Regions from separate parts of the Glutamicibacter soli genome, predicted to be linked through region 2. Evidence: riboswitches for the same ligand, from Rfam matches in the RefSeq annotation. Region 2 holds a riboswitch; each other region holds the start of a gene.

Region 1 (10,631 bases), 240 kb from region 2:
GGGACTGTGGACCACGATCCTAGCCTCGGCGCTGATCCGCGGCAGCTACCACCTCTACCAAGGCATCGGGCCGATGATCGGCAACGTGGTCATGGGTGTGGTGTTCGGCTGGGTCTACCACCGCTACGGCCGGGTCATGCCCTTGGTGATCGCGCACTTCCTGCTCGATGCCATCGGCTTCGTCGGCTACCTGCTGCTCGGACCGGCGATTGGCATCGGCGCGTAGCCTTCCCATAGCCTTCTGACATGGAATTAATCGAACTTTCCGAGGCCTGGGTCGAGCGGGCTGTCGCGCTGTGGGAACACACCGGGCTGACCCGACCGTGGAACGATCCGCACGCCGACGCCCGCAAGGCCCTCGCGGGCCCTGAGTCCACCATCCTGGCGCTCGTCCAGGGGGAGCGGCTGGCCGCCACCGCCATGGCCGGAGATGACGGGCATCGCGGCTGGCTTTACTACGTCGCCGTCGACCCCGACTTGCAGGACCAGGGCTGCGGGTGGCGCATCGTCGAAGCGGCAGCAGAATGGCTGCGCGCCCGGGGAACCGTCAAGGTCCAGCTGATGGTCCGCGCCGGCAATGACTCGGTTACGCAGTTCTACGAAAAACTCGGTTTCGAACGCCTGAACGTCGCAGTGCTGGGCAAACGGCTGGTTCCCTAACCAGCAGGGTATTTGAAGCGGACGTCCAGAAAAAGCGGATAAAGTTACTCCGGTACAAAATATCCGCCAATCTGATGAAAGACTTCCTGATGAGAGAGCATCCGTCAGGAACTCGAAGGGAAGACATGCAGTTCGCCGAACTCTGGAGCAAGTCGCGGGCTTGCCTCGCGCTGATGGCGATGCTGATCTTCACCGAGCTCTTGGCGCTGCTGGTTCCGGTGGAGACCGAACATACCAGCAGGGAAGGCCTGAGCGTCGCCTCCTCCTTCGGCATGCTCTTCTGCGGCGTCGTGCTGGGCACCTACGCCGCATGGGTGGGCGGCCGCTTCGGCATCGCGGCCCTGCGCCGGGTACGCGGACCGCACCGCATCGCGGCAACCGCCCTGCAGCTGCTGGCGCCCCCGCTGGTTGTCGGCGCCAGCGCCTACCTGCTGGGCTACGCGACGGTGATGTACCGGATGGGCGAAGTGTTCGTCCCCGACCCCGGACTATTCCTGCTCTCCATGCTCATGATGCTGGGCCTGTGCCTGGGCGGTTTGGGGCTGGGACTGCTGTTCGCCCCGAAGCTGGCCATCGGGCTGAGCATCGTGTTGTTCTCCGGACTGCAACTGCTTTCCCTGGTGGCCCCTGGCCCCATGCTGAGCAACATGGCAGGGCTTTCAGAGTGCTGCACCCGGGATTCGGCACCGAATCCCATAGTCATCCAGGCAGTCGCCCTGTGCTATCTGGGCTGGTCGATGTTGGGCGTGTTGGCCATCTGCGTCAAGGCGCAGAACATGAACCGAATGGCGCGTCGCGCGCTGGCCGTGGCCGGAGCATTGTCGCTGACAGTGCTCTGGGGCGGCGGGGCGCTGGCGGCGCAGGATGCGGGCGAAGAGCAGCAGCTCAGCCGCACCTCCGAGCTACGCTGCGAAGAACCCGGCGACGGGCACGAGTACTGTTTCTGGCCCGGGGAAGCGGAGCACTGGAACGACTGGAGGTCTAACATCACCGCGGGTGTCGGCCAGTTGGAACAGGCCACAGGAATCCAGCAGCCGCGCATCATCACCAGCAGCAAGGCCCATGCCGAGGCAACCGGCGGTCTGCTGCTGGGCTTCGAGGACCGCTATTCCCCGGAAACCGTCAAGTGGGATCTGGCCATGAAAATGTCGGTCAACCCCACCGAACAATGTTTGGGCAGCCTTGCGGCGAGCCACGGCATTGTTGGCACCTCGAGTGCCGCTACCGAAGCGCAGCGGCACATGTGGGCGCAGTCCAACCTGCTGTACCAATGGTGGACTACAAAGGCAGACCGGGAATTCGTCGACTCAGCCCAGTCTGAGCAGCTCGACGCGCTGAACGCGCTGGACGAGCAGTCCCAAATCAGCTGGGTGAAACGGGCGGCCGCGGGAGTCGAAAACTGCCAGCTGGTGCAGCTACCCGGATCCTAGGGCTGCACCAACCGTCCAATTAACAAGCAAAGGTAGGTGGGGACTCCATTGTCCCCGCCTATCTTGTGCTGTGGTCCCCGATGTTCCTAGAGAACGACCGTGCCCTTGGCGGTATTGAAAGTTACCGACAGGATGCCCGGCGTCCCGTTGGGAGCTTGGTACTTGGTGGTCACCGGTCCGAGATTCACGTTCTCCGGCTGCCCCAGCCATTCAAGCACGCGCTCGCGGGATCCTGCAATGTTGATCTCGCTGATTTCACCGGTAGGCTCCAGCGCGCGCGACGGATGCAGGTCCTCGGTGCCGTCGTCCCAGCGCAGCAGATAGGGCACCTGCGGATCCGCGATCAGGCCCTTGATGCCGATCTGCTGCCAGGTCAGTTCGCGGCCGTCGGGGAACTTGCGGTTCCCGGGAACTGCCTTGCGTTCCAGGCGTTCTTCCGCTCCGCTCAGGTCGTCCAATGACACGCACCAACCCATCCAGCCGCCGCCCAGCTCGGAGCGCGCGCGCACGGCCTGTCCGAAAGGTGCCTTGAGGCTGGCCGGATGGTTCAGTACCTCGACGACCTCAAGGTACTGGTTGTGCTTCAGCGGGAAAATTACATTGCGAGTTCCAAACCGTGGATGCACGCCTCCCTTGACGAATTCCAGGCCCAGGGACTCTGCAATTCTTTCAGCGGTTGGCATCAGCCCATCCGGGCCGCATGCGTACGTAACGTGATCTAGCCTCATCATGTGCCAATCATGACAACAATGTGATCCCAGTCTCTACTTAGGTGATCCTAAGATCTGGACTCTTGTCGAATTCTGTGCAATAAGACGTCGCTCGGACGTGAATATGACCGATTGAGACTCTGGATCCGGCCTCGGGTTGCCAAGATATTCGATTTTCGGGCACACTGGTGGCAGGTCATGAGTCCCAGTAACAAGCCCCGGCTTACTGGGCGGCAACCCTCCAACCGCGGTGGGGTGCCCCGGGTGAAGACCTGGCCCTTGAGCCGCTCGGCGTCAAGGACAAGCGCGGGTTACCCCTCTGGCAGCACCTCGTTGAGGTTCTTCCCGGTGGTGTGTGTTCAGTGGTGTACCCCCATAGTTACAGAACTTTTGGAGGCTGCCATGAGCAACAATTGGTCGTTTGAAACCCGTCAGATCCACGCAGGACAGAGCCCTGACCCGGTTACCGGTGCTCGCTCCCTGCCGATCTTCCAGACCACGTCCTTCGTCTTCCCGAGCGCCGAAAGCGCCGCAGCGCGCTTCGCCCTGCAGGAGCTGGAGCCGATCTACACCCGCATCGGCAACCCGACCACCGAGGCCGTGGAAACCCGCATCGCCGACCTCGAAGGCGGCGTGGGCGCACTGCTGCTGTCCTCCGGCCAGGCGGCAACCACCTTCGCGATCCTGAACATCGCCGAGGCCGGCGACCACCTGGTGGCCAGCCCGAGCCTCTACGGCGGAACCCAGAACCTGCTCAAGCACACGCTGAAGAAGCTGGGCGTCGAGGTCACTTTCGTTTCCGACCCGGACAACCTGCAGGAATGGCGCGACGCCGTCCAGCCGAACACCAAGGCGTTCTTCGGCGAGACCATCTCCAATCCGCGCCAGGATGTGCTGGACATCGAGGGCATTTCCGCGATCGCCCACGAGGTCGGCGTGCCGCTGCTGGTTGACAGCACCCTGGCTACCCCGTACCTGATCCGCCCCATCGAATGGGGTGCGGACATCGTGATCCATTCGGCCACCAAGTTCCTCGGCGGCCACGGCACCGCGATCGCCGGCGTGATCGTAGATTCGGGCAACTTCGACTTCTCCAAGGATCCCGAGCGCTTCCCGAGCTTCAACACCCCCGACGAGTCCTACAACGGCCTGGTCTACGCCCGCGACTTGGGCGTCAATGGCATCCTCGGCGCCAACCTGGCCTACATCCTCAAGGCCCGCGTGCAGCTGCTGCGCGACCTGGGTTCGGCCCCGGCGCCGTTCAACGCGTTCTTGATCGCCCAGGGTCTGGAGACCCTGTCCCTGCGCATCGAACGCCACGTGGAGAACGCCTCCGCTGTCGCGAACTGGCTCGAAGCCCGCGCCGATGTGGAAGCTGTGGCCTACGCCGGCTTGGAATCCTCGCCGTGGTTCGAGCGCGGACGCAAGTACAGCCCGAAGGGCGCCGGCTCGGTGCTGGCCTTCGACCTGCCCGGTGGAGTCGAAGCCGGCAAGGTTTTTGTGGACGCATTGCAGCTGCACTCCCATGTGGCGAACCTGGGTGACGTCCGCTCGCTGGTCATCCACCCGGCCTCCACCACCCATGCCCAGCTCTCCGACGCGGAGCGCCTGGCCGCCGGGGTGCGCCCGGGACTGGTGCGCCTGAGCGTCGGGCTGGAGAACATCAACGACATCCTGGCCGACCTCGAGCTTGGGTTCCAGGCGGTCGCAGCCCTTGAGGGCAAGGAACTGCAGGAAACCCGCTAGGCATGGCATCCATTGTGACTACCGAAGACACCATCGGCACCGAAGAGCTCGCCGAAGGGACCCACGGCATTTTGCGCCGTGCGTCCGTGGGCGAGTACTCCTTCGAGTTCGGCGGCTACCTGCCGCAGGTGGCCCTGGCCTACGAAACCTGGGGGGAGCTGAATTCCGAGCGCAGCAACGCAGTGCTGGTGATGCACGCCCTGACCGGAGACGCCCACGTCTCCCGGGGCGATTCGCAAACCGACGGCTGGTGGGAGGACTTCGTCGGCCCCGGCCTGACAGTGGACACCGACCGCTTCTACGTGGTCTCGGTGAACATGGTCGGCGGTTGCAATGGATCCACCGGCCCCGCATCGCTGGATGAGCAAGGTGTGCCGTGGGGTTCGCGTTTCCCGTTCGTCACCATCAAGGATTCGGTACGGCTGGAGCAAAGGTTGGCTACACAGCTGGGAATTGAGCGCTGGCATACCGTGCTCGGCGGGTCCATGGGCGGAGCCCGGGCCCTGGAATACGCGGTTGAATTCCCTGAGCAGGTCGCGAACCTGGTGGTCATGGCTTCCACCGGCCAAGCCAGCGCAGAACAGATAGCGTTCGCGCAGGTGCAGACCCAATCCATCCGGCTTGATCCGCATTTCGCCGGGGGAGACTACTACCAGAACCAGGCGCGCCCGGACGAGGGGCTGGGACTGGCCCGCCGGCTGGCCCACCTGACCTACCGTTCCGAGGCGGAGCTGGAGCACCGCTTCGGCCGCAAGGCGCAGGACGGCGAGGTCCCCGATGCTCCCTTCGAAGGGCGCCGTGGACGCTACCAGGTGGAGAGCTACCTGGACCACCAGGCCAGCAAGCTGGTCAACCGCTTCGACGCGAACAGCTACCTGGTCCTCACCGAGGCCTTGATGAGCCACGACGTGGCCCGCGGGCATGAATCCTTCGAACACGCGCTGGCGCGGCTGGAACAGGTCAACGTGCTGGTGGCGGCAGTGAAGTCCGACCGCCTGTACTACCCGGAGCAGTCGGTGAAGCTCGCTGCTTCCCTGGCCACGCCCAAGCCGGTGCACTACATCGATTCGCCGATCGGCCACGACGGATTCCTGACAGACGCCGCCCAGCTGGACGGGGTGCTGCGCACACTGGTTTTCGACGAGGACTAATCGAGAGCGACATGGCATGGAACGAAGGCCGCACCACCAGTTATCGGTGATGCGGCCTTCGGCATGTTCGGGGCTAGGGAGCGCTGTCGCCGGCTCCCAGCGAGTCGTTCGGCGTGCTCTCGGCAAAAGGCGTCGGGGTGGGGCGCTTGGCCGTGATGCCGTCGCCTGAAGACTGGTGGCGCAGCCGGCGCAGTACCCACGGGGCCAGGTGCTCGCGGGCCCAGTGCAGGTCCTCGATCCGCGCTTCCTTCCAGCTGCGGGTGTCCTCGACTGCGTCGATGCGGGTGTCAAGCGTGTGCGGGACGTTCAAGGCATCCAGTGCCATCGCCGCAATGCGCTGGTGGCCCAGCGGCGAGAAGTGCAGGCGGTCCGCAGACCACATCACCGGCTGGTGCAGTTCGCGCAGCGCCCACATGTCTGCCACGATCGCGTCGTAGCGTGCGGCGACGGTGCGGACATTCTCGTTGTAGATGGCCACGCGGCCGCGGATGCTTCCGAGCACCGGAGTATCCCGGATATCCGGCCCGGTGAACAGCAGGATGGTGGCCCCCGTGGAATTCAGCCGGGAAATCGTGGAATCGAGCTGGTCGGCGATCTTGTCCGGATCCCCTCCCGGGCGCAGCACGTCGTTGCCTCCGGCGCAGATGGAAATCAAGTCGGGCTTCAGATCAATGGTCGGCTGGACCTGCTCCTCGATGATCTGGGCAATCAGCCGGCCGCGGATCGCGAGGTTGGCGTAGGCGAAGTCAGGCACGCCCCGACTGAGCTCCTGGGCCAGACGGTCGGCCCAGCCGCGGAAGGACTGCGGGGCCAGGGGATCGGGGTCTCCCACGCCCTCGGTGAAAGAATCGCCGACCGCTACATAGCGCCGCCAAGGGTGCACCGTGGAATTCTCGGAATCAGGAGTTTCGAAACTTGGGGAAATAGCCACAAGCTACATTGTTACTCGTTAGTAACGTTGTGTCAACGATTCGAGAAAACTATCCGAGCAGGACCTTGCTGCGGGCCTCGGCGTATTCCTCGGCGCTGATCAACTGCTTGGAACGCAGATCGTCCAGCTCACGCAGCCGGTCCTCCTTTGACTGGGCCGGGGCGAGCAGCGCGGACTTCGAGGCCTTTGCCGCGATGTCGGTCTGCACGGTGAAGATGTCAACCCCGGCGTTCTTCGCCGCCCGGTAGTTGCGTACCCAGACAACGATGATGAATACGACCACCAGCGTGAAAATGACAATGAAGAGTATGGACAAAATGCTGACGCCGGCAAAGGCGGATTCCATGGTGCCGGTCGGGTCGGAATCGAACAGTGTTTCCGGATCGTTGAGCTCTTCGATCAGTTCCGGCGGGGCGTCATCAAAATTCATCGCGGAGGCTGCTTTCGGTGGGTGGAGAAAACATCGTTCATCTATTTCCACAAGTCAACCACGATGGTTGAGCCAACGCCCCGAGTAAATCCAAACGTTACAGAATTGCAACGGGGCGATTGGTACTTTTGGCGTCGTCCGATGCGCTGGCGAGGGGCGGGGGTCGCTAGGCTTAGAGCACTATGACTAATCCTGAAGCATCCACGGTTGCGCTGATTTCCCGCAATGATGAATCCCGACTGGGCACGCCGCTGCTGGTGTTCCTGCACGGCTACGGCTCGAATGAAGAAGACCTGATGGGCCTGTCGCGCTATTTGCCGCAGGAATTCACCTATCTTTCGGTGCGGGCTCCGCTGCAGGCCGGACCGGGGTTCAGCTGGTTCCCGCTGTCGCAGGAGATCGACTACTCTGTCGACGCAGTGGCGCAAAGCGTGAAAGACCTCTGGGCCTTCCTGGAACCGATTGCGGCCCAGCACTCGTCCCTGACGCTGCTCGGCTTCTCACAGGGCATGGCCATGGCCACGTCACTGGCCCGCTACCAGCGCGAAGCGGTGTCCGCAGTGGTCGGCCTGTCCGGTTTCGCAGTAGAAGCCGCGGAACTGGAGATCTTCGATGACGCGAAGCTCAAGGCCAACCCGTTGCCGCTGTTCTGGGGTCGGGACCTCGCTGACCCGGTCATCACCCGTGACAAGATCGAATTCACCCTTGGCTGGGTTCCGTCCCACACCGAGCTGACCAGCGAGACCTACCCGCAGATTGCCCACTCTGTGAGTATGGAAGAAATCCACGATGTCGATGCCTTCCTCAAACGCGAAGTCTTGAAGCTGGAGTCCTAGATTCGACGCGCAGGGCCTGAGTACTTGGCTCAGACCCTGTGGACCACGATGAATGGTCTTCAGTCTGGACAACTTTTTACCGATGAGGCACCGAGTTTCGGGACGAGTAGCAACGTAGTTCTGGACTAGTGGCGCGACCTATCGCGGTTTCGGGGTAGGCATCAGAGGGGCCATAAAAATGATGGAGAATGGGAACGAGCTAGTTCGCTGGTCGTCGTGCTCTGGTTAATGCAACCATTCAAACAGTTCTTTCGGCGTTCCGAATAGGGTACCTTCTCCGGGCAATTTTGCGGGCGGGGTATACGGGACAGCCAGTTTTCAGCGGATTTCAGAATTGGTTGCATACCTAGTCAGCTGGTTTTTCGTCCCGTTTGGATACCGGCTTGCGCGACAATTTGAAAAAATCAGCACAGAGCAACACTGAACGAACCTATAACGCGAATCTGCTTGGCCGAAAGTAGTGCTGCAAGCAATTGCAAGTCTTGTGGGAACCGGGCTGCTCGCGCGGCCCAAACAACTTGCTGTCAGAGATCATCTACGTCGACAGGAATTCAACATGCAAACTATCGAAGCCGCGCAACGCTGGGCGACAACATGGGCCAACGCTTGGCCACTCAAGGACGTGGATGCAATTGTTGGCTTGCAAGCTGATGACGGCGTCCACTGGGCCTCGATGTTTAGACCATTGAGTGGGTCTAGCGGTCTGCGCACCTATTTGGAGGAATGCTTCGCGGAGGAAAGCAAACCGGCAGAAACTTGGTTCAGCGAACCAATCGTCTATGGAAGTTCGGCTTCCGTCGAGTACTGGGTGGTCATGTACATCAAGGACCAACCAATGACCGTTTCGGGATGCACAGTGCTTTCATTCGACGATTCAGGATTAGTAACAACGGCGCGAGACTACTCGCATGTCAAAGAAGGACACCACTTGCGACCTGAGCATCCATTCAACGCCTGACATCACACTCTGTCCCGTTCAAAGTTTCCTTTGTGGGAAGATATTGGCTTTGCGGGTAGCAGCTACGCGAGGGCCTATGCTCGAATCATGGATGAAGTCTTGCAAGTGCGACGGCACGTCGACGAGCCTGTCAAAGTTTTGCCTACGGACAGCCTGACCCTGTGCAGACCTGATCACAGGTTCGCGCACGGATAATAAGTTTCACCTATTTGGCCGAGGACCCTTCTTAAACCAACGCCAGATCGACTCCGTCAAGTCAAAAATTCCTTCAATCAGGGGATCAGCGCGTTCTGAAAGAAATTTAGTCCCTGCATAAAGTGCTCCGGCGACAGCAAGGATTAGACCGAGCACGCATTCAAGAACAGTGACCCAATGAGATGTGGTCCAACTTTGTGGCGAACCAACGACAACGACATGATCTGTCCTTTCTGGATCCTGAACCGCTTCTACGATTGTTCCTGGTTCAGGATTTTCAATGAACCAGCCGCCGTCAAGCGTGACTTCTTCACCACGGAACTGAGCGTAATACGTATCTTCAGACCGCCTGCTCGGGTGCACCGCCAATAATATTGCGATGTCTTTAGGTTGGCTCACAACCAATTGCGCGTTATGCCGAACTTCGGTTCTCGCTATAGTCGAGGGTACCGCCACGCATGAAATGGCCAGAACAACAAAAGCAATGGCAAGCACGTCCCTCGCGGGTAGTGGCCAAGAACGAATTCGCCGCCACATTTTTTCTTCTTTTGTGCCAAACCAACGATGCAATCTTTTATGCCAATTGGGCAATGCCGCACCTTTCTAGGAATTGGTTTAAACACGACAGCACGAGCATGATGCTGTGAGCAAAAGCAGTGTTGAGCCGCAAACAGGACAATATTGATACGGAAGAAGTCTAACTGTGCCACGGCTTTGAGAGGTTGTGTGCGCCTGTCGTCCTGTAGAGGGGTCCCTCAGTGGAACGATATGCACCTCCACCCTGGTGATTGTTGATGCGACATTTCGCATTATCGGACGCACGTCCGCCATCGGATACCTGGGTAGATTCATAATGGACGTATTCGATTCGAAGAGAGGCCGTGGATACGGATCCAACTTCATCCCCTTTTGACGATACCCGTCAGCCATATGGAAATACCTACATCGCGAGAGTCTCCAACGGCAAACAACTAGGCTTTGCTCTTGTCGTCACCGTGAGTGGGGAAAGACCTTGGTACCGGCGATCTAAGAATCTACCATTCCGTGGATTCCTTGCCGGATATCTTGACCTATGGGAAACAGGCAGAAAGGTGCCGAACGAAGAGTCAACTGTCGATGGTGTTTCCATGGACTCACAAGATGCACTGATTGATTTCATCGACGGCTGGAGATCGAATGGCTCGAAGGTGATTCGATGGCCTCTGCGATCAAGCTTTTCGAGGCCTATTAGCCGCGAATGGTTGTAGCGACCCGCGCTGCTCCGGAGTCGCGTATGGCGTTCGAATTATGGGACACCAAAAGCGATCGCTTTAGCCTGTAATCGTCAGATTGTCGCTTCGCGCTGCCACCAGGCACTTTGAAGCCAGAAGCTTTGACACAAAACGAGTCGTCTACCGTATATCGGTAGCAGAACAACGTCCTTCATATTTGATTATCTTCGTCCAGTCGTCACCAGAGAAAAACCGCTAGGCAAAGACCAAGACTTGCCCTTTGAACACCTTGATCTATTCCCAATCAGTCGGCAAGCGCCTCCGCAGCCCTCGGGACGAGTTGCCTTGGAGTGGGTCTCAGCGGTGTAGATCC
Region 2 (10,631 bases):
GGCCGAGCTGCTGAAGCTGGTTGACGACTACGACATCGAGCTCGTGGTGCTCGCCCGCTACATGCAGATCCTCTCCGATTCGCTGTGCCAGCGCATGGAGGGTCGGGTCATCAACATCCACCACTCGTTCCTGCCGTCCTTCAAGGGAGCCAAGCCCTACCACCAGGCATACGCCCGCGGCGTGAAGCTGATCGGCGCCACCGCCCACTACGTCACCTCGGCTCTGGACGAGGGTCCGATCATCGACCAGGAAGTCACCCAGGTGAGCCACGCGCGCACTCCGGAGCAGCTGGTGGCCCTGGGCCGCAGCGTCGAAGGCCGCACGCTGACCCGCGCCGTGCAGTGGCACGCTGAGCACCGCGTCATGCTGGACGGACAGCGCACCATCGTCTTCTCGTAATAGTCGCAGGGTCCTATCCGCCCCTATTACAGTGGTGCCATGACTCACATTATTACCATCGACGGCCATACGCCGCAGGTCGGCCAGGATGTTTTCACCGCCCCTACCGCCACCCTGAGCGGCGACGTGGTGATGGGCGATCGTTCCAGCGCGTTCTACGGCGTTTCCGTGCGCGGAGACTCGGCGCCGATCCACGTGGGCGAAGGCAGCAACCTGCAGGACAACGTGGTGCTGCACGCCGACACCGGATACCCCTGCACCGTGGGCGCAGGGGTGTCCGTCGGGCACAGCGCAGTGGTCCACGGGGCCACCGTGGGTGACGGCTGCCTGGTGGGAATGAGCGCCACCATCATGAACGGCTCGGTCATCGGCGAGCAGTCGCTGGTGGCCGCCGGAGCCCTGGTGCTTGAAGGCACTCAGGTTCCGCCGCGTTCGCTGGTGGCCGGTGTCCCGGCCAAGGTGCGCCGCGAACTGACCGAGGAAGAGGTCGCCGGACTGAAGAAGAACGCCGACACCTATCTGGGCCTGGCCGCCAAGCATCTGGTCGCCAATTCCTGATCCGCGGCGGGCCGGCTGCCCTATCCGCGTTCCACGGGCAGCCACAGCTCGCAGGTGGCGGTGCTGAAGTCCTCGGACCGCTCAAGCACCGCCACCATGGACGGCCCCTCGCGCAGCAGCCACGGGTTCGACGGGAACCACTGCGTAGCGGTGGAAGCCCAGACGTTCTGCAAGGCCGCAGGGTAGGGTCCCGACGTGCGGAACACCGCCCAGGTCCCGGCGGGAACCATGATGGCATCCAGGTCCTCTGGCACGTTCCCATCCAGCATCGCGACACCGTGCAGGTACGTGAGCTCGGTGCCCTCCCGGTAGTCTGCATCCACATCCGCGCTGACCTGGAGCAGGCCTGCCGGCTCGGTGTTGCCCAACTCCTTGAGCCGGGCATGCTCGCTGACTGGCAACGAGGCGATATGGGCCTGGATCTGCGGGTTGGCCCCTTCGTGGATCAATTGCACACGGGCAGCGTGGCCCACCAGCTTGAATTCCGGGCGTTCAACAATTCGGGCATCCATGGGGACACTCCCTTCGACGGTCAGGCTGAACCTGAGTATTGGTTGGCTTCGAAGGGGGCCGCCATCACGGCGGACATCGCCCGGGCCCGCACCGTGCACCGCACGGAACGCCCGGCCGAAGGCCTCTGCCGAGCCGTAGCCATAGCGCACGGCAAGGCCCAGCAGATCCTGGCCTTCCAGCAAGTCTGCAGCCGCCACCGTCATGCGCCGACGGCGCACATACTCGGACAGCGGCATTCCTGCCAGCGAAGAGAACATGCGGCGCACGTGGTACACGGTGGTACCCGAGCCCGCCAGCAACTGGCCGAAATCAATCTCGGCATCAAGGTGCTGTTCGATCTGCTCCATGAGCCGATTCAGAATTCCGATCATGTTCCCACCCTTCACCATCCACTATCCCGAGGGGAAGCATAGTCACGCCCGACTTTTGCGGTTCGTTCAGATCAGGTCGTCCGATGGCACCAGCTTGCGACAGCAGTCAGTACGGGGCGTATCACTGCACGTTGTGTTGCGTGCCGGTTCCGGCTTTCCCGCGCCGGGGCGGTTCCGCGAGGCATCATGAACTGCAAAATCTGGCACGTGTTGCCATGCCTGCCGCCGCTCGAGCGCTGACCACCGGCGGCCTCACCGTCGCGGCGCTTCCGACACAGGCCGGTTTCTCCAGCCTGCACTCCAGGGAATACAAGACTTCTGATGCCGGTAACACCAAACGCCTTACCATGAATTCATCATGGACTGACGCCAGCCAATGCTTTATCTACTACGCTACTGAAGGCTACGATAATCGGATCGGACCTAAGATGTTGAAATTCTCCGTCACCGTCCGATGCATCGTTTCCCCCTCCATATGGCTACGACCGCAGAGATAGTCGATGACACAGAATTGAGAAACCACACGCGTGGGTACTTTCACAGGCGCTTTCGGGCTGGAAATCTCTGTAACCCTGGCGCTATCTGGCCTGCCGGTAGGGGCCCATTTGACCACCATTCCCGACGGTTATCGATTGATAAACTGGGCCGTCCCATTCGCAGGAGGCATGCGATGCATACCGCCGGTAACACGACCCCCTTCAGCATAGGAGCGGAAGCCAATCACTCCGACGTCATGACGTACCCAACCCAATAGGACCCAACATCAAGCGCGTTCTCATAGACTGCTTGGATGGTGAAGACGTATGAAAAGACGCAAATGGTGGCAGCGCTCGTCGTGACTGCCCTGTCAGCTTTCGGAGCATGGCACTTTTCTGAGCCAGCCCTCACTTCCGTCCCAAAGCTGAATATGCCCGGTGCGATTTTCGTCGGCGTGAAGCATGGATCAGCATCGGCGCCCGTCCGCGTGGATATTGACTTGCGCTTCTACCCTTCTCCGAACCTGACTAAATTCGACATGGTCCTGAAAGGAGATAGCGCCGCTGCTGTGCCGCCAGACCAAGCCGGGGAGCTGATGGTTGGGTTTTGTGGAGCGATGAAGGACGTTCATCTGCGCAAGACGAGCAACGGCGAAGAGCTCAGATTTGCGCCTCCGATACCGCCGACGGATTCGAATCCGAGGGTAAGTGGGATCGGACTCGAATTTTCAATTGATGACGACTGCGTTATGACCCGTATCTGGCCAACGGATTTCCGGGATACGACCATCGGAGAAGCTGGTATGGGCTGGGCTGTGTCTCTCCAAGGCAATACGTCTGCGCCCACTGAAGCCTTTGCGGGATCCCATCACCGCTATGCCTTCCCTCGTATCGCTACCATGACATTGCCCGCTGTCACTGACCTTCTGGACATTCAGTCGGTAGCTACTGAATCTGTGGTCAGCATCCAACCCAGAGATCTCCCAGCCGAGTACGTACCGACCATCTCAAGCCCACAGGTAGTAGACCCGACTGCTCCCACATGGAGGCTTCCCATTCGAAGTGCTGACACCAGCGCGGGATTTCGGTTAGCCGGCATCGACCAGCAAGAGGAGACAAACGTCCAGCGCAAGCTCTTCCTCGCCTCCGCAGCGGCCGGTATCACCGGGGGTGGTTTGATCTGGCTAGTTGGAACCATAGGCCCTGTGTTCAATAAAGTTGTCCAGAACCGACGGAATCGCAGAGCACCTGCAGCAGACGTGGCAGGAGAACTGACGCCGGATCTAGGCAGTAGGACCGATGTCCCGGATTCTTCTGCCTACCCCCGCTTATTCACAGCATCCGCGCTTCTATTCCTTGCTGGATCTACAGTAGCTTGGGCGATCAGGAAACTCAGGCGTTAGCTCCAAGGTGTTGCCACCGCGCAAAGAATGAGAGGTCACTCATGTTCGATGGCACTGGTCGGTGAGCTACGGATTGGCCACGGCGACGGCGTTCTCGGACTTCACGAGGCCGCCAGCGACCGACATGGTGACGAAAATCGGAGCGGCAGGAAGATCAATTACATTAATGATCTCCAGAGTTATGTGCTTCATACACCCACGCTAGGACTACCGAGGGTCCGTTGCGCTCATCCGAACCTCTAACGGCGGATGGCTATGGTGCCCGTAAACCGGTCGCCCTACATGGCTAGCTGGCCGTTCTCAGCGTCCCAGACCTACCCCGGCCTCCGTTGAGGATTGCGGTACCCACGCGAGTGGCTTTCAACGTCATTGGATTCTTCAAGAGACATGAGACCTATTTTCCATGGCGGCATGCTGCAGGACACCTGTGTTCTTGACCAGCAACACAATAGCCAGCAAATCCAGAACGACAACCATCAGCACGGAACCGTGCGCTGCCAACCACATCAATTCCGAGTTCGGAAGCATCTGGCCCGGATCAATACTGGATTCCGATTCCATGCGGCCAATGGCGGCGCTGTCGGCAATCAGCCACAAGGCAAAGAAGGCCAGCACGGTGATGTTCAAACCGACCATGTCCACCGCACCCGCGATGCCAAGTGTTTTCATTGGATTTTGCGACCTGTTCGGCTCCCGGAATGCAGTTGTCATTTTGGTTCCCCAATCACAGTTACCGGAGATCATCGCATTTGGAACCCAGTATTCCGTGCATGGCGCGCACCACAGGAGAGAATTAACTGAGCCGTGCCAACGATTTGCCGTCGACGCGAGCTTTCCGGTGCGGAAGACCACCGGACAATCTTCTGACGGCAGATCAAGCGGTAGCAAAGCTCTGGTGCTGAATACTGCCGGCCCTGGACGCCTTTGCCGCTGCAGCGAACCCGCGTTCCAGGTCGCCCAACAGGTCGTCGGCTTCCTCGATGCCCACCGACAGCCGCACCAGATTCGCAGGGATTTCCAGCGGGGTGCCGATCAACGACGCATGGGTCATTTCCCGCGGATAGCAGACCAGGGATTCCACCCCGCCCAGCGACACCGAGAGCTGGAAGAGCTCCATAGACTCGGCGAAGGCGCGGGCGGCTGCCTCGTCAGCCAACTGCAGCGAGAGGATCCCGCCGAAGTCCCGCTGCTGCCGGGTGGCGAGCTCGTGTCCTGGATGCCCGGGTAGCCCCGGGTAGTAGACACGAGTGACATCCGGCCGGTCCTCCAGCCATCCGGCCAGCGTTGAGGCGGTGGTGCAGTGGCGTTCCATGCGCAGGCCCAGGGTCTTCAGCCCGCGCGAGGCCAGGTAGTTGTCCTGCGGCCCGGACACCGCGCCGCCGGCGAACTGTTGGTAGCCCACGGCCTCGGCCAGCGACTGCCCGCGGTGCAGGTGCTCCCCCACGATCACCGCGCCGCCAAGCACGTCCGAGTGCCCGCCGATGTACTTGGTGGTCGAGTGCACCACCGCGTGCGCGCCGAATTCCAGCGGACGCTGCAGGTACGGGGTGGCGAAGGTGTTGTCCACGACTAGCAGCGCGCCGGCTTCCGCGGCCACGGAGGCCCAGCCTGCCAGATCAGCGATGCCCAGCAGCGGGTTGGAGGGGGTTTCCACCCACAGCAGCGCGGTGTTCGGGCGCAGCGCTGCGCGCACCGCATCGAGGTTGGTGATGTCCACGGCGCTGGCGGTGATGCCCCACTTGTGGTGCAGGCGGGTGATCAGCCGGTTGGTGCCGCCGTAGCCGTCGGCGCCCAGCACGATGTGGTCGCCCGGGGCGAGCAGCGCCCGCAGCAGCGCGTCTTCCGCCGCGATCCCGGAGGCGAAGGAGAAGCCTGCGGCTCCGCCTTCCAAAGCGGTGAGCTGGGTTTCGAACCCGTTGCGGGTCGGGTTGGATCCGCGGGAGTACTCGTGGCCCGCGCGCAGCACGTTGATGCCGTCCTGGATGAAGGTGCTGGTCTGGTAGATCGGAGGGATCACCGCACCGGTGTGCGGATCCTTTTCCTGGCCGGCGTGCACCGCCAGCGTGTTGAAGCCGCTCATGCGAAGCTCTCCTCTCGGGTGGCGGCCTGGGCCGCATTCAGCGCGCGGTCCAGGTCGCGGATCAAGTCTGCGGGGTCTTCCAGTCCTACCGAGATCCGCAGCACCGCGCGGTTCAGGCCCGCGTCGGCCAGCTGCGCTTCGGAGAGCCGGCAGTGGGTCATGGTGGCAGGGTGGGCGATCATGGTGCGGGTGTCGCCGATGTTGGCGGCCAGCACAATCACCTCCAGGCTGTCGATGAACGCGGAGACCAGGGCCTCGTCGTGCAGTTCCACCGCCAGCACGCTGCCGGTGCCGCGCGGGAAGAAGCGTTTGGCCCGCTCAAAGTGCGGGTGCCCGGGCCGGCTGGGGTGGTGCACCTGCGCCACCGCGGGGTGCGCCTGCAGGAAGTTTGCCAACAGCAGCAGGTTCTGCTGCGCCGCGGCGGTGCGCACGGACAGCGTCTCGATGCCTGTCAGGATGCCATGGGCGCTGGCCGCCGGCAGGGTCGGGCCCAAGTCATGCAGGAACTTGGAACGCACCAGCATGGAATAGGCTCCGGCCCCGTAGCGTTCGAGCAGCGAGGTGCCGGCGTAGCGGGCCCGCGGCGCGGCGACCTGCGCCCAGCGGACCGGGTCCGAGAAGTCGAAGGTCCCGGAGTCCACGACCACGCCGCCGAGCACCTGGCCGTGGCCGGCCAGGGCCTTGGTGGCCGAATGCACCACGATGTCCGCGCCGTGCAGCAGCGGCCGGAAGTTTGCAGGGGTGGCCAGTGTGTTGTCCACGACCACCGGGATGTTGTGGCGGTGGGCGATCTCGCTGAGCGCCGGCAAATCCGGCAGCGTGGACAGCGGGTTGGTGACCGATTCAAGGAAAAACGCGCGGGTGTCTTCCTCGATGGCGGCCTCCCATGCCGCCGGGTCATCCGGGTCCACGAAGCTGATGCGGATGCCGAAGTCGTTGAATGAATCGGTGAGCAGGTCCACGGTGCCGCCGTACAGCTGGCTGGAGGCGATGATGTGCTTGGGTCCCTGGGTTAGCGCCAGCAGCGCCAGCGCCACGGCAGCCTGGCCGGTGGCGGTGGCCACCGCGTTGGCTCCGGCTTCCAATGCGGCGGCGCGCTGCTCGAAGACCGACACCGTGGGGTTCCCGGTGCGCGAATAGGTGAAGCCCGACTGGCGCAGCGCGAACTTCTCCACCGCATCGGCGTGCGAGGGAAATTCGTAGGCCGCGGAGGAATACAGCGGCACGGTCAGCGGTCGGTAGTCCCCGCTCGGGGTGTATCCGGCGTGGATCGCCGCGGTTGACTGCTGTGCGAGGTCTCGTGGCTGGGCCATGGCAGTACTCCTTCTCGTTGTGTAGTCCACGAGAGAGTGCACCGAACACGGTGCCGCGCACCGCCGGTGCCAGGCCGATTGCCGGCCTGGACATCACGGTACGAGGCACAGCGCCGCGGTTTATAACGCGGCTCGGAGCTGCTCCATCGTTCCTGGCATTAGCACCTTTCGGTTTCCCGATGGTTGCTGCGACGTCGACGAGCCAGATCTCTTAGTCGCTCTAGATGGGTAAGTAGTTCCATGGTTGGCCACCGGTGCCGGCAGGCGCAAGCGGGGGCGCGGCCGGCGCTTAATGCAGTGCCGCGGCCCGTCATATGTCGCGGTTTCGTCATGCTGGGCCATGCCCCGTATGGCCCATGTGACGCGCTAAATGGGGCAAAAACCCCTGAATTCCGGGAATTATGGGCTTATATGTGTCGCGTGAGGACGAATTGAAGACTCACTATGACGTTTCAGCCCAGCAAGTGAACGCCGAACTCGGAGACCACCGAGCGTACTTCCTCAAGGTAGCGCTGGGCCTGTTCGGTCAGCGGGATCGCAGCGTGGTCGATCCAGCCGATCTCGATCCGCTCGTCGATATCCAGCGGGATGGCAACGATGGACGGGTCCAGCTCGTCGCTGATGATGCCGGTGGAGATCGTGTACCCGCCTAGGCCGATCATGAGGTTGAAGATGGTCGCGCGGTCCGAGACCCTGATCTCGCGCTTGCTGGAGAGGGTGGAGAGGATTTCCTCGGCGAAGTAGAACGAGTTGTTCGCGCCCTGGTCGAAGGTCAGCCGGGGCAGGTCCTCGAGGTCCTCCAGGGTGGCGCGCCGGCGGGATGCCAGCGGGTTGGTGCGCGAGATGAAGATGTGCGGATCTGCAAGGAACAGCGGGTGGAACACCAGCCGGGATTCGCGCAGCAGCTTGTCGATGACCTTGCGGTTGAAGTCGTTGCGGTAGAGGATACCTATTTCGCTGCGCAGCGTGCGCACGTCCTCGATGATCTCCTCAGTGCGGGTCTCGCGCAGCGAGAACTCGTACTCCTCGGCCCCGCTGGCCTGGACCATGCGCACGAACGCATCCACGGAGAACGAGTAGTGCTGGGTCGAAATGCCCAGCAGGCGGCGGGAAGGCGGGCGGCCCAGGTAGCGATGCTCCAGCAGCTGCACCTGTTCGAGCACCTGGCGGGCATAGCCCAGGAATTCAGCGCCCTCGACGGTGAGCGTCACGCCCTTGGCTGAACGCACCAGCAGCGTGCGCCCCAGGCGTGCTTCGAGCTCCTTCATCGCGGCAGACATGCTCGGCTGGGCCACGTAGAGCAGGTCAGCGGCCGCGGAGATCGAGCCCTCGGTCGCGACCGTGGTGAAGTAGCGAAGCTGTTGCAGCGTCAAGCCGCTTGCCTTTTGAACCATAGGCTGAGTCTATATCAATCCATAGTTAGCCCCAGTTACCCGATATCGAAAAAGGCCCTGCATGATTGAGGCATCCACTTGATTCAGGCCTGTCCAGGCCCATGAGCAACAGATTGGCCGCCATGGCAGACGCATTGACCTTCAGCATTTCCAGCACCGATTTCAACCAGGACTACACTCCAGCCGAGAGTTCGCGCATCACCACGAATTTCGCGAATCTGGCCCGCGGCGAGAACCGCCGGGAGAACCTGGGCAACGCGCTGACGATGATCGACCTGCGCCTGAATTCCCTGATGCACTGGGACAATCCGGACGGCGAGCGCTTCACGCTGAAGCTGGAAATCATCTCCGCCAACGTGCACTTCGACTCGGCACAGGGGGCGCAGGACTTCCCGCTGCTGGAGGTGTTGAACACCAGCATCCTGGACCGCTACACCGGGACGAGCACCCACGGCATCGTGGGCAATAATTTCTCTTCCTATGTGCGGGACTACGACTTCAGCGTGCTGCTGCCGGCAACTGCCGACGCCTCGGGCAAACCGGTGGTCCCGGAGGACTTCGGGGAGCTGCACGGCCGGCTTTTCCAGCACTTCCTTGACTCGGAAGCCTACCGCCAGCGCTTCGAGCAGCTGCCGGTGATCTGCATCAGCGTCTCCACCTCCAAGACCTACCGCCGCACCGGCAACAGCCACCCGGTGCTGGGCCTGGAATACCAGCAGGACGACTACTCCCTGACCGACGAGTACTTCGCGAAGATGGGCCTGCGCGTGCGCTACTTCATGCCCGCCGGCTCCGTCGCGCCGCTGGCCTTCTATTTCCGGGGCGACCTGCTGAACGACTACACCAACCTGCAGCTGGCCAGCACGATTGCCACCATGGAGACCTTCCAGAAGATCTACCGCCCGGAGATCTACAACGCGAACTCCCCGGCCCCGGCGGTCTACCGTCCGAGCCTGGAGGTGCAGGACTTCTCCCGCACGTTGGTCTCCTATGACCGCGAGGAACGCACCCGCCTGGGCGCGAGCCAGGGCAAGTACACCGAAGAACACTTCATCACCCCGAACCGCGCACTGCTCGAAGAGTGGGCCGCCGGCTACGCCGTCCCCGCCGCCTAAGCGCCCCTGAACACCTCACGAATTCAAAGGACCAGTTATGACCAACACCCTGCTTCCCACCTCCATCGTCGGCTCCCTGCCCAAGCCTTCGTGGCTCTCGGAAACCGAGACCCTGTGGTCGCCGTGGAAGCTTGAGGGGGCGGTGCTGCCCGAGGGCAAGCAGGACGCGATGCGCGCCGCGGTGCTGGAGCAGACCCGGCGCGGGATCGACATCATTTCCGACGGCGAGCAGACCCGCCAGCACTTCGTCACCACCTTCATTGAGCACCTGTCAGGCGTTGACTTCGAGAACAAGCAGACGGTGCTGATCCGCGACCGCTATGAGGCCAGCGTGCCCAGCGTGGTCGGCGCGGTGGAGCGCAAGGCCCCGGTCTTTCTGCAGGATGCGAAGTTCCTGCGCACCCTGACCGACCGCCAGATCAAGTGGACCCTGCCCGGCCCGATGACCATGGTGGACACCCTGCACGACGGCTACTACGGCAGCCGCGAGAAGCTGGCCTGGGAGTTCGCGGCCATCTTGAACCAGGAGGCCAAGGAACTGGAAGCCGCGGGCGTGGATGTCATCCAATTCGACGAGCCGGCGTTCAACGTGTTCTTCGACGAGGTGGCCGACTGGGGCGTGGCAGCGCTGGAGCGCGCCTGCGAGGGCCTGAAGGCCGAGACCGTGGCGCATATTTGTTTCGGCTACGGCATCAAGGCGAACAACGACTGGAAGGCGACCTTGGGCACCCAATGGCGCCATTACGAGAAGTCCTTCCCGTTGCTGCAGCGCTCCTCCATCGACACCATTTCCCTGGAATCCCACCACTCGAACGTCCCGGTGGAGGTCGTGGAGCTGGTGCGCGGCAAGCGGGTCATGCTCGGCGCCATCGACGTGGCGAATCAGCAGGTCGAGACCCCTGACGAGGTGGCGGAAACCCTGCGCAAGGCGCTGGCGTACATGGATGCTGACAAGCTCATCCCGAGCACCAATTGCGGCATGGCGCCGTTCCCCCGTGATGTGGCACT
Region 3 (10,631 bases), 830 kb from region 2:
CAAGCCCCAGGCCCAGCGCCACGGATTCCGGGATGCCGTCGATCAGCGCGCCGACGGCGATGGCTGATCCGGAGGAGGATCCGGAGCTGCCTGCCTGGGTGCGGCTTCTCTTGCGGCTGCGCCTGGCCAGCAGCGCGTTGGCGCCGAAGTAGAGCAGGGCGCCGGCAGCGACCCCGGCGGCCGTGGCCGCCAGCCCGCCCATGGTGAAGGCCTCCAGCACCAACTCGAAGCTCAGCGCGCTGACCAGCACGCCGGCGCCGAACGCCATGACGGCGCAGACCCAGACCCGGGGAATTCGCAGCCACCAGGCCGCTACGGCCCCGATCAGCAGCGCTGATCCGGCCACGGTTCCCCAGAGCAACGCTTGGAGGGAGACGAACATGACACCCACTATAGTTGGCGGTCAGCCAACCCAGTAGGTGCCCTGGAAATGCCGGCCGGGGCTACCCTTCCGAGGACATGTTGCTGAAGCGCGAGTAATGTCCCTGGAATGCCACGGTGATGGTCTTGGTGGGACCTGCACGGTGCTTCGCGATGATCACGTCGGCTTCGCCCGGACGGTTCTCCTTGTCGTACACATCGTCGCGGTGCAGCAGGATGACCATGTCGGCGTCCTGCTCGATCGAGCCCGATTCGCGAAGGTCCGAGACCATGGGCCGCTTATCGGTACGCTGCTCGGAACCACGGTTCAGCTGCGACAGCGCAATCAGCGGCACGTCGAGCTCCTTGGCCAGCAGCTTGAGGTTACGCGAGAACTCGGAGACTTCCTGCTGGCGCGATTCCACACGCTTGCCCGAACTCATCAGCTGCAGATAGTCGAGGATGATCATGCGCAACTCGTTGCGCTGCTTCAGGCGTCGGCACTTGGCGCGGATTTCCATCATGGACATGTTCGGCGAATCGTCGATGAACAGCGGGGCCTCGTTCAGCCGGCCCATGGTGGTCGCGATCTTGGTCCACTGCGCGTCCTCCACCGAGCCCTTGCGCAGGTCCTGCAGCTGGATGGATGCTTCCGCCGAGAGCAGGCGCATTGCGATCTCGTTGCGGCCCATTTCCAGGGAGAAGAACACGGTGGCCATGTTGTGCTTGATGGCCGCGGAACGGGCGAAGTCCAGCGCGAACGTCGACTTGCCCACGGCGGGGCGGGCCGCGATGATGATCATCTGGCCGCCCTTCAGGCCCTGGGTCAGCTCGTCGAACTCGTAGAAGCCGGTGGGCACGCCGGTGATGCCGTCGCCGGCGTTGGCGGCGTTCTCGATCTCGTCGACGGTACCCTCGATGATTTCGGACAGCCGCACGTAGTCTTCGCTGCCGCGGTTCTCGGAGACCTTGTAGACCTCGGCCTGCGCCTCGTTGACGATGGCATCCACCTCGCCGTCGGGCGAGTAGCCCATCTGGACGATACGGGTTCCGGCGTCCACCAGGCGGCGCAGCACGGCGCGTTCGCGCACGATTTCCGCGTAGTAGCCGGCGTTCGCGGCGGTCGGCACCTGCTGGATCAGATTGTGCAGGTAGGCGGCTCCGCCGACGCGAGCGATCTCGTTGCGCTTGGTCAGCAGGTCGGCCACGGTCACGGCATCCGCGGGCTCGCCGCGGCCGTACAGGTCGATGACCGCCTCGTAGATTGCTTCATGGGCGGGACGGTAGAAGTCGGTGCCGCGAAGGACTTCGACGACATCGGCAATGGCGTCCTTGGAGAGCATCATGCCGCCAAGAACCGACATCTCGGCTTCGATATCCTGCGGCGGCTTGCGCCCCGCATCCGATGCTCGCTCTTCGTAGATCGGCTCTGCGCTCATTACAGACACTTCCATCCCCTATGTACCCGCCGGGAAACCACTTTTGCCATGTCGGCAACTGTCCATCGTGTCAGCACCAACCGACAGTTGGGCCCGGAGCCCTTGTGGATAGTCTTTCCCAGTGCCAACACTAGGTGGGTTATTAACAGAGGTAAACCCTGATATCCACAGAATATGTGGATAACCTACAACCTCCTGTGGATTCCCCTGTTCACTACGTGGGGATAATCCTGTGGATTACCCCACTTAAATGCCGGACATTAGAACTTGACTTGGGTATTTATGTTTTCACAGCTGTGGATAGAGAGTTAATTTTTTCCACTGCACACAGGCTCCGAAAACGTTATCAACAGCCAAAATCCCGGAATCAAGGTGTTTTTCACAAGTTATCAACCCCAATCAACAGGCTATCCACAAAGCTGTGGATAGTGCTGTGGATAGCAGCTCCGTCATAATCGCGTGATGAGCGGTGGAAACCCGCAGGTCGGCGAACTCCAGTCCATGGATACCGGGCATCCGGGCCCGGAGCTGCGCAGTTTGGAATTAAAAACGCTGCGGCGCGAAGGATGATTCTTCGCGCCGCAGCGTCTGGTGATGTCAGTTAAACGAGTTCGGGCACTGGCAGTGAGTGAAATCGCGAATCGTGGAAGATCTGCGGGGAATGGTTGGAGAAGTCATGACCGTGGACCTCCAGGAAGATCACCCAATGGTCGCCGGCTTCCACTTCGTTGTAGATCGAGGTCTCCAGCCAGAGGGTGGATTCCTGGATGAACAGGGCGGCTTGCTCAGTCTCATGGGTATCTACGCCGGCAAAGCGGTCGCCGTGCTTTGAGGCGATCTGCCCGCAAATCCCGTCGTTGCGCTCGCTGAGCACCGAGACGCCGATACGCTCCGCGGCACGCAGCTTGGGCCAGGTGTTGGAGGTTTTCTGCACCGCGAACATGACCAGGGCTGGCTCCAGCGATACTCCGACGGTAAAGGACGACGCGACGAGGCCGGTTTTCTCCCCGTCAATGACGGCGCAGAGTGCGGCGACGCCTGATGGATGCTGCGCGAAAACCTTGCGCAGGGTCAGCGGGTCAAGATCCTGATTCAAAGACATGGCTCGATTCCTTCGGGTCGTGCCCAACGAGCGGGAACGTCCGGCAACAGCCCGTGGAGTTCACTTCTGCGCGCTGCCAGATGTTTGCACACTCGATGTGCGGTACTTGTGCCACGCGTTCTTGCGTGGGACCGAATCCTCACCTGGAGCACCCCACTACCGTTGAGAGGGTTGCCGGCCAGCAAGCCAGGGCTTATAGCTGACGCTCTTGATTCTGGTTAAAACCATATTGCTCGTTACGCCGCACGGTCAAACATTTCACTTCTCAAATCGCAATATTCAAGAAATTGTTCGACTTCTTCGGTAATTTCCGTGTTCCGATCATCCTTTTATTCGGAAGTTTCAGTCATTTTGCACGCATCTCCAGCCAACTTGTGCGGTTTGATTTCAAAGAATGCAGCGGGCCAAGGCAATCAAGCCGCTGGCTTCGTACATCTGCCATGCCGAGGGCAGGCGTCGCCCAAGCCCCCACAGACTTGCAGAACCCGACTCCCCGGACACCCCCGGGCGGTCCACAGCGATTCTTCCGCCAGAAGTACCGCCGCGCTGGCGGCCAGCCCGCCCGTCACGAAATGACGTTTCGAACGAACTTCACCGGTTCCGCGCCGGCATTCACGTAGGAATAGGACTGCGAACTGGGGTAGGTTGCATGTTCCCCCGCGTTCAGGTCCAGGACCGTCGAGGCGAACTCAATGAGCAGCTTGCCGTGAACTACCAAGATCATTTCCGACCAGCCTTGGGGATCGGGCTGGGCGTCATATCGTTCGCCGGGCGCAAGCACCCACGTCCACAATTGCACCTCTTCGCTGGCGGGGGCCGACCCCAGCAGCATCGCCCGACTCTGCGGACTACTCCCCTTCCACGCCAGTTCATTGATTTCGGAACGGGCCGCAGTAGGCGCGGTCACCAGATCAACGAAGCGAATTCCCAGCGCTTCCGCCAATTGGTCGAGTCCCGCCAGGCTGATATTCGCCTCGCCGGCTTCGAGGTTGATGATCGTGCGTCGGCTGACCCCCGAGCGCTGCGCAAGAATTGCCTGGCTCAGTCCCGCGCGTTTTCGGAAGTCGCGGAGATTGGATCCAACGTTGCGGAGAACCGGAGAGTCACTGGAATCTTGCATGTGCACTATTCTGCACTATATGATGTGCAGAATGGTGCACATTTCTGCCATACGGGAAAATTTTTCACTCAGCAGGCAAGATGCCGCCCTCCTTGCCATCACGTCCGTTTGGGGCGGAACTTTCCTGCTGATTCACTTGGCCATGCGCCACAGCGGACCGATGTTCTTTGTCGGCGTCCGATTTGTCATCGCAGGCTTGGTCGCCGCGGCCATTTTCTCGAAGTCGCTCCGCAGGATCACCGGCAGGGAGTTATGGGCCGGAACGGCCATCGGCGTGATGATCTTCCTGGGTTATGGGCTGCAGACCCAAGGGCTTCAAACCATCAATAGCAGCACTTCGGCGTTCCTGACAGCGCTGTACGTGCCGATGGTTCCGCTGTTGCAATGGCTGGTCTTTCGCCAGCGCCCCCACACGATGGTTTTGCTCGGGGCGGGTCTCGCCTTTGTCGGACTACTGCTGCTGGCTGGACCGGGTGCCGTCACCCTGGGCTTGGGCCCTGGAGAGATCGCAACCTTGGCCAGCACCCTGCCCATGGCCGCAGAAATCCTGTTGATTGGCTTCTACGCCGGCAAGGTCAACCTGGGCAGGGTCACCGTCATCCAGCTGCTTGTTGCCGGCGGCCTCGGATTCTCCGCCATGCCGGCAGCCGGTGAATCCGTCCCCGAGTTCTCCTGGCTCTGGGCCGCCCCTGCCATTGGTCTGGGAGCCGCAAGTTTCCTGATCCAGGCGACCATGAACTGGGCGCAGAAGTCCGTCTCCCCCGCCCGGGCCACCATTATCTATGCCGGGGAACCGGTCTGGGCCGGAATCTTCGGCCGCATGGCCGGTGACCGGATGCCTGCCTTGGCCTTGCTCGGCGCGGCGGTCATCGTGGCCGGGACGTTGCTCAGCGAGATCCGACCGAGACCGGGGGACACGACACGGGATCAGGCTCAGGCTCCGAATCAGGACGCCCTGACCGAATAAGCCCGCAGACCTTTGGCACGCAGCCCTCGGCCCGCCCGGTCGCACCATCGAACCGGGCGGGCCGAGGACCCTCCAGACGCATCCCCGCGTCAGAGCCGGTGGAAGCTTTCGGCGAGCGCGTACACAGGAGTGTCCAACCCCTCGTAGCGTGCCTTGAGCTGCAGCCCCAGATACTTGGAGTAGTGCCGGGACTGGTGCAGGTTGCCGCCGTGGAACCACAGGTTCTTGACCCTGGTCGGCTTCCACATGTTGCGCAACTCCCCCTCCCACGGCCCGGGATCCTTGGTGGTGCCCGAGCCTAGGCCCCAGCATTTGCCCACTTCGTCGGCGACTTCCTGGGAGATCAGCTGCGCGGCCCAGCCGTTCATGGAGCCGTAGCCGGTCGCGTAGACCACCGCGTCGGCGGGCAGCTCGGTGCCGTCGGCCAGCACCACTGAATGTTCGGTTAGGTGCGAGACCTCGCCCTTGGCCAGCGCGATGGACCCGTCGGCCACCAGCTCCGAGGCGCCGATGTTGATGTAGTAGCCTGAGCCGCGGCGCAGGTACTTCAGGAACAGCCCCGAGTCGTCGTCGCCGAAGTCCAGGTCGAACCCGGCGTCGGTCAGCGACTGGTAGAACTGCGCGTCGTCCTCCCTGATCTGGGCGAAGGCGGGTTTGTGGAATTCGGGCAGCACCTTGTACGGGATCGAGGCGAAGATCAGGTCCGCGGTATCGGTATCGATCCCGTTGGCCAGCGCCTCCTCCGAGTACAGCGGCCCGAGCACGGTTTTCATCAGCGATTCGGAGCGCACGATGTGCGTGCTGGAACGCTGGACCATCACCGGCTTGGCGCCGTTGTGGACCAGGTCCGCGCAGATGTCGTGAGCGGAGTTGTTCGCGCCGATCACCACGACGTTCTTGCCACGGTAGGACTCGCCGCCCGGGTGGGTCGAGGAGTGGTTCTGCTCCCCGGCGAAGATCTCCTGGCCCGGGTACTGCGGAAGGTTCGGGATGCCTGACATGCCGGTGGCCATGACCAGGTGCGTAGGGCGCAGGGTCAGCGGCTGACCGTCGCGGAGAACCTGGACGATCCAGCCTTCGGACTCGGGGTCCTTGCCCGCGCTGACGGCCTCGGTCAGGGACCAGTAGTCCAGTTCCATGAGCTTGGTATAGCACTCCAGCCAGTCCCCCATCTTGTCCTTCGGCGTGAACACCGGCCAGTGGTCGGGGAACTCGATGTACGGCATATGGTCGTACCAGACCGGGTCGTGCAGGGCCAGGGAGTGGTAGCGCGAACGCCACTGGTCGCCGGGCTTGGGGTGCTTGTCGATGATCAGCGCGGGCACGCCCATGCGCTTGAGCCGTGCTCCCAGGCCGATGCCGCCTTGGCCGCCGCCGATGACCAGCACGTAGGGCTGCTCGGTGACGCCCAGGGACTGCTGCGCCTTCTTTCTCCGGTCAAGCCAGTTCTCCGAGACCATGGCCGCGCCGTGGTCCGCGCCCAGTGTGCGGCGCGGGCCGGAGGGTTCGGGGAAATCGCGCAGGCTCTGAGCGGTGGAAAGCATGGTCCAGCCCAGCGAGTCGCGCAGCCGGAACAGGCCCTTGCCCTGCATCGCGTTGTTCTCGAAGGTGTACCACGCCTCGATGATGCCGTCGGCTTCCGAAGCTCCGGTGACCTGCAGGTTGCGCGGCCAGGCGCCAGAGTCGATGCCCAGCAGCATGGATTGGATGCCGTCGCGCCCCTCGGCGGTGTGCAGATTCCAGGTCAGCGCGGTCAGATCGCGCCAATAGGATTCCTCGCCGAACAACTGCGCCGCGGCGGCGGAATCGTCGGCCTCCAGCGCCTGCTGCAACTTGGACAGCCATGCTTGCGCCTGGACTTCCGGGGAGTTCTCAGCCATCGTCATCACTTCATTTCTTCCTGGAACCATTGGGATGGTGCGGCGCCAGCTGTGCCGCGTGGAATCCAGAATATGAGGTGGATCACAATTCGAAAGGGTTGCAAAAGGTTGCAACCGCGCCGAAGGGCTCTCGTTCGCGACCATTGGCTTCATGGATGGCAAATCGTTGGCCTCGTTCAAGCGCAGAAAACCATGCAGCCAACGACGCAGCACCGACGGGTCGGGTACAGGGCACCCTAGATCCATCAAGCAGTTTCCTGCTCGTCGGCGGAGCGCGAACACCGCCCGCGGGGCCAGTGTTGCCCCGCGCAGTGACCGCGATGCTGCTCGTCGTTTGGCCGCACAATCATGACACCAGCAGTCGCGTGGCTCCTCCGGCCAAAACGATGGCCACGCCAAGGATTCAAGGACTTGGAAAAACCGGCAGTACTCGCGGATGCTGAATGCCCCGGGGCCGCCAGAGCCGGTCTCGGCTTACTTTCCACAGCCAACTGGCGCCCCTGGCCGGGCGCCAATCTGACTCCGGCGGATCCACGGTCTGCCCCAAGCAACGTGACGGCGCGCAGGAAACCGCAAGAGCGTGGATCAGGGCGCTCGCCCACGGGATTTCAGCCCTGGCTTCGCCGGAATGACCATCTCGCCCGGACGGAGTTTGATCATCGCAAATACGCCGCCAGCACTGATACCAGAAATCCAGGGCCCGAAGAGGGCGCAGGCACAGATCATGCAATCATCGCGGGCCACGGGGTGACGGTGATGGAGTCTGCCGAAAGACCCCTGCCGCGCTGCCAGCTGAGGCATTGAAAAATTCCGTGATAGCCGCGCTGGACACGGTCGGGGACGGGGTGCACAGATGGCAACTACGCCGCGTGTATTCTCGCTTCGGCCTGCGTGGCATCGTCACGTCGCCACCGCCCAGTATTACAGGAAAGGACGGAGCCCTACGGGCAAGACGGCATAGGTGATTCACCAGGGCGTGGTATCTCATTTTATAAACTTAAGCGGTACCCTCAGAGAGAAACTCCACGATGATCACCGAGCGCCGAAAAGCGAAACACGGGGAACCTTTCCGCAACTTCACAGCGGACTTCGTGAACGACCACTTTCTCGGCAAGCTGCCGTCGGCGGAGGAACAAATGAATATCCCAGAACTTCACACCCCTGCTGCCCAGCGCATGCAAGAACTCTTCGGATGCCCCGAAGCCAGGAGGCATCTCACCTCATATGGATGGATGGAAGGCATGCCAGTAGTTTTCGCCCACGCCTGTGAACGTGTGGAAGACATCATGGGGCTAGTCTCCGTGCACGGGCGCGCTGTACTTCTGGTACGCATTGATGGCCAAAACAATGATCTGCAGTTATGGCACATCAGTGTCCCGAGTCCGATCTTCACGCGCGTGGAGCCGGTCTCTCCTGAGTCGACAATTCAAGACCTTTGCGTCAGACATCCCAAAAGCCGGCTCACTCCGTTCCGGGTGGCATTCTGGTCACACAGTGCTGCCATCCATGAAATTCCACTCCATCCCTATACCAATTGACATGACTTGCGGAAATTAATTTCGTCTTATCACAATTAGATTACGAAGAACGAAATCATTCCTAACCTGCGCGAATCCTGATAAGGGTTGCGCCGCGTAAGAATGGTAAAAACACACCCCTAATCCGTAAGCCTCTCATATTCTGAAGTATCTACTGACTAGGCGCTACGCGCGTCGATCAAACCAGGGACTCCTCCATTCTTAAAGCGGTATGGCCACGGAAGATCCTTGGCGCATTCACGAATGCTTATTAAGCGATAAAGCCGAACTATCCTTCAGTGGCCTAATCTTTTAGGGTAGAAATAACACCGCAAACAGGCAGGATGAAAGGTAGCCGGTTTGCATGGTGACTTGTTCCAAGTTGATGGGGATCACTCGGAAGACTCAAGAACACAGTGGAGGTAGTACCAATGCCAGGACGTATCGTACGCACCAAAACCGCCGAGCGCGTGAGTGAACTGCTCGGTTCCCGCGAGGGGCGCCAACACCTGACGAACTACGGATGGGTCCAGGGAATGCCAATAGTGATGTCGATTCCCACGGAGCCTCTCAATGATGTTATGGGCCTAGTCTCCATGCACGGCCGCCCGGTCTTGGTAGCCATGCTCAGTGCCAAGCTCGATGAGTTGAAGTTCCTCTACGTCTCGACCCCCAACCCAGCCCTGCGAAACGCCGCGGTCGAGAAAGATTCGACCCACATCCAAGATCTGTTCGAGCGCGCCGAAGAAGATGGGCTAGTCACCTTCCGAGCCAAGTACTGGGATGCGAGCTCAGTGGCGCACCCGATCCCTGCGTTCCGTCCGGCCACCGAGAGCCCCACCTACGCACACCGTTTCAGTGGTTAGTCACCAAGGCAGTTAAAAGCCTGCAAACTGCGACACTTATGCCTGCGGACATCAAGACTTGTTATCGGTTCTGCCATGGCAATTACCGCGAGGTGCTGGAATGCCGGCCCCATGCGCTACCCCCTCGCAGCTTTGCAGGCTGGCTGGCGGTAAGTATTCCCCGCCACCGTCCTTAGCCTCTAGCCTTGCGGGCCGATCTCGGTCCCGGAATCCGGACTCGCGTGCTTGGTCGCGTTTTCTTGCGCCTCGTGCCTCACGACCTCCGGATTCGCCCCCAGGGCCAGCCGGCGAACTGTATCAAGCAATTGTTGCACCTCGGTAACCCGCTGAGTCCAATACGCGGTATCAAGATACCCAAATCCGTTATTCGCGTCGGTAGCGAACTGCTCAAAGCTGTTCCTCTGTGTTTCTAAGGCACTAGTCAGATCGTCATATTGGTCGCCAGTAAGGGAAAGATGGATGTCTTTACGAGGTCTATTTGTCATAAGTTTCAGGATTGTTCACTAGATAGCAAGTCCCTTCGACCCTACTCCTCGGCAATGGGTATAGGTCAAGGATTTCAGGATTTACCCAGCACCATCCTATAAGCAAGCGATCCCCTAGCAGTCTAAGGAAAAATACGCCGATTTCTGCTGCAACCAAATGTCTTCCATGATTGCGAAACCCTGTGACCAGCCCCCGAGCCGACGACGGATCCACGCTCCGCGGCGTTCGCCCTCAGGACCCAACGCGCGCCGCGATGCGGCCTCAAAACACCGTAGCTGCTTGCTACCCGTTGCCGATAAGACGGAACGCGTCACTATCAACCGCTGCGAACGCCAACAGGTAGACATCTTGTTCCCCCGGTTGCGGCCCATGCCCAGATAGCCAGCAGTTTCGTTGGCCGACTTGCGAGCCGGTCGGAACCGGCTCTCCCGCGCCTGAAGCGACCACCCATCCGATCGCGGCCGCGGCTGGCAGGTACGATCCCAACTTCTTCTCAACCAGGTAAAACCACTGGAACGGTCAGCCGGTAAGGGCGCGCGGCGATGATCCCGCCGAGCTTGGCCCGCAGCCGCGAGACCTCGGCACGCACGGTTACCGGGGTTACCGGTTCCTGCCAGAGCTGGCGCAACCCGGCCGCATCCACCCCCTGCTCCCGGCGGGCCAGAAGCTGCAGGATCCGCCAATGCCGGGAGTTCAGCGGCACCTCGGTACGCTCTGATCCCACCCAGATCACCGCGCGCGGCATCGGGCTGGGACACAATTCCAAGACGGTTTGCTCGGCGATGGGGCGCAACATCCATCCGCCCGGCACCGGTGCCGCGTGCATGGCGCCCAGCCCGCGCACCCAGACGCTTCCCTCGTGCAATCCGCCGATCGCCGAAAGCCGCACCGGGC

The links. Region 2 has a riboswitch for S-adenosylmethionine ahead of ACTX90_RS03700 (O-acetylhomoserine aminocarboxypropyltransferase/cysteine synthase family protein). Riboswitches for the same ligand answer to the same signal wherever they lie in the genome.
Region 1: it holds a riboswitch for S-adenosylmethionine, as region 2 does, so the genes downstream of both, ACTX90_RS04820 (bifunctional o-acetylhomoserine/o-acetylserine sulfhydrylase) here and ACTX90_RS03700 (O-acetylhomoserine aminocarboxypropyltransferase/cysteine synthase family protein) in region 2, are expected to answer to the same signal.
Region 3: it holds a riboswitch for S-adenosylmethionine, as region 2 does, so the genes downstream of both, ACTX90_RS17995 (flavin reductase family protein) here and ACTX90_RS03700 (O-acetylhomoserine aminocarboxypropyltransferase/cysteine synthase family protein) in region 2, are expected to answer to the same signal.

What each region holds. Positions count from the first base shown of each region.
Region 1 is NZ_CM125969.1:1,004,268-1,014,898, forward strand. Features, by position in the region: gene ACTX90_RS04800 (CPBP family intramembrane glutamic endopeptidase) at 1-226, shown strand, start outside; gene ACTX90_RS04805 (GNAT family acetyltransferase) at 247-660, shown strand; gene ACTX90_RS04810 (hypothetical protein) at 786-2,090, shown strand; gene ACTX90_RS04815 (VOC family protein) at 2,177-2,821, opposite strand; SAM riboswitch class IV at 2,995-3,113, shown strand; gene ACTX90_RS04820 (bifunctional o-acetylhomoserine/o-acetylserine sulfhydrylase) at 3,203-4,546, shown strand; gene metX (homoserine O-acetyltransferase MetX) at 4,549-5,697, shown strand; gene ACTX90_RS04830 (SGNH/GDSL hydrolase family protein) at 5,771-6,622, opposite strand; gene ACTX90_RS04835 (hypothetical protein) at 6,678-7,058, opposite strand; gene ACTX90_RS04840 (alpha/beta hydrolase) at 7,241-7,894, shown strand; gene ACTX90_RS04845 (nuclear transport factor 2 family protein) at 8,451-8,852, shown strand; gene ACTX90_RS04850 (hypothetical protein) at 9,054-9,638, opposite strand.
Region 2 is NZ_CM125969.1:765,847-776,477, reverse strand. Features, by position in the region: gene purU (formyltetrahydrofolate deformylase) at 1-400, shown strand, start outside; gene ACTX90_RS03730 (gamma carbonic anhydrase family protein) at 440-958, shown strand; gene ACTX90_RS03725 (GyrI-like domain-containing protein) at 979-1,842, opposite strand; gene ACTX90_RS03720 (hypothetical protein) at 2,633-3,721, shown strand; gene ACTX90_RS03715 (hypothetical protein) at 3,788-3,913, opposite strand; gene ACTX90_RS03710 (hypothetical protein) at 4,100-4,432, opposite strand; gene ACTX90_RS03705 (cystathionine gamma-synthase) at 4,596-5,801, opposite strand; gene ACTX90_RS03700 (O-acetylhomoserine aminocarboxypropyltransferase/cysteine synthase family protein) at 5,798-7,114, opposite strand; SAM riboswitch class I at 7,255-7,345, opposite strand; gene ACTX90_RS03695 (LysR family transcriptional regulator) at 7,567-8,508, opposite strand; gene ACTX90_RS03690 (putative oxygenase MesX) at 8,631-9,623, shown strand; gene ACTX90_RS03685 (methionine synthase) at 9,661-10,631, shown strand, end outside.
Region 3 is NZ_CM125969.1:3,790,306-3,800,936, forward strand. Features, by position in the region: gene ACTX90_RS17985 (ZIP family metal transporter) at 1-382, opposite strand, end outside; gene dnaB (replicative DNA helicase) at 444-1,799, opposite strand; gene ACTX90_RS17995 (flavin reductase family protein) at 2,401-2,901, opposite strand; SAM riboswitch class IV at 2,999-3,115, opposite strand; gene ACTX90_RS18000 (helix-turn-helix domain-containing protein) at 3,467-4,021, opposite strand; gene ACTX90_RS18005 (DMT family transporter) at 4,164-4,988, shown strand; gene ACTX90_RS18010 (NAD(P)-binding domain-containing protein) at 5,078-6,868, opposite strand; gene ACTX90_RS18015 (protein kinase family protein) at 7,897-8,406, shown strand; gene ACTX90_RS18020 (hypothetical protein) at 8,817-9,251, shown strand; gene ACTX90_RS18025 (helix-turn-helix domain-containing protein) at 10,231-10,631, opposite strand, start outside.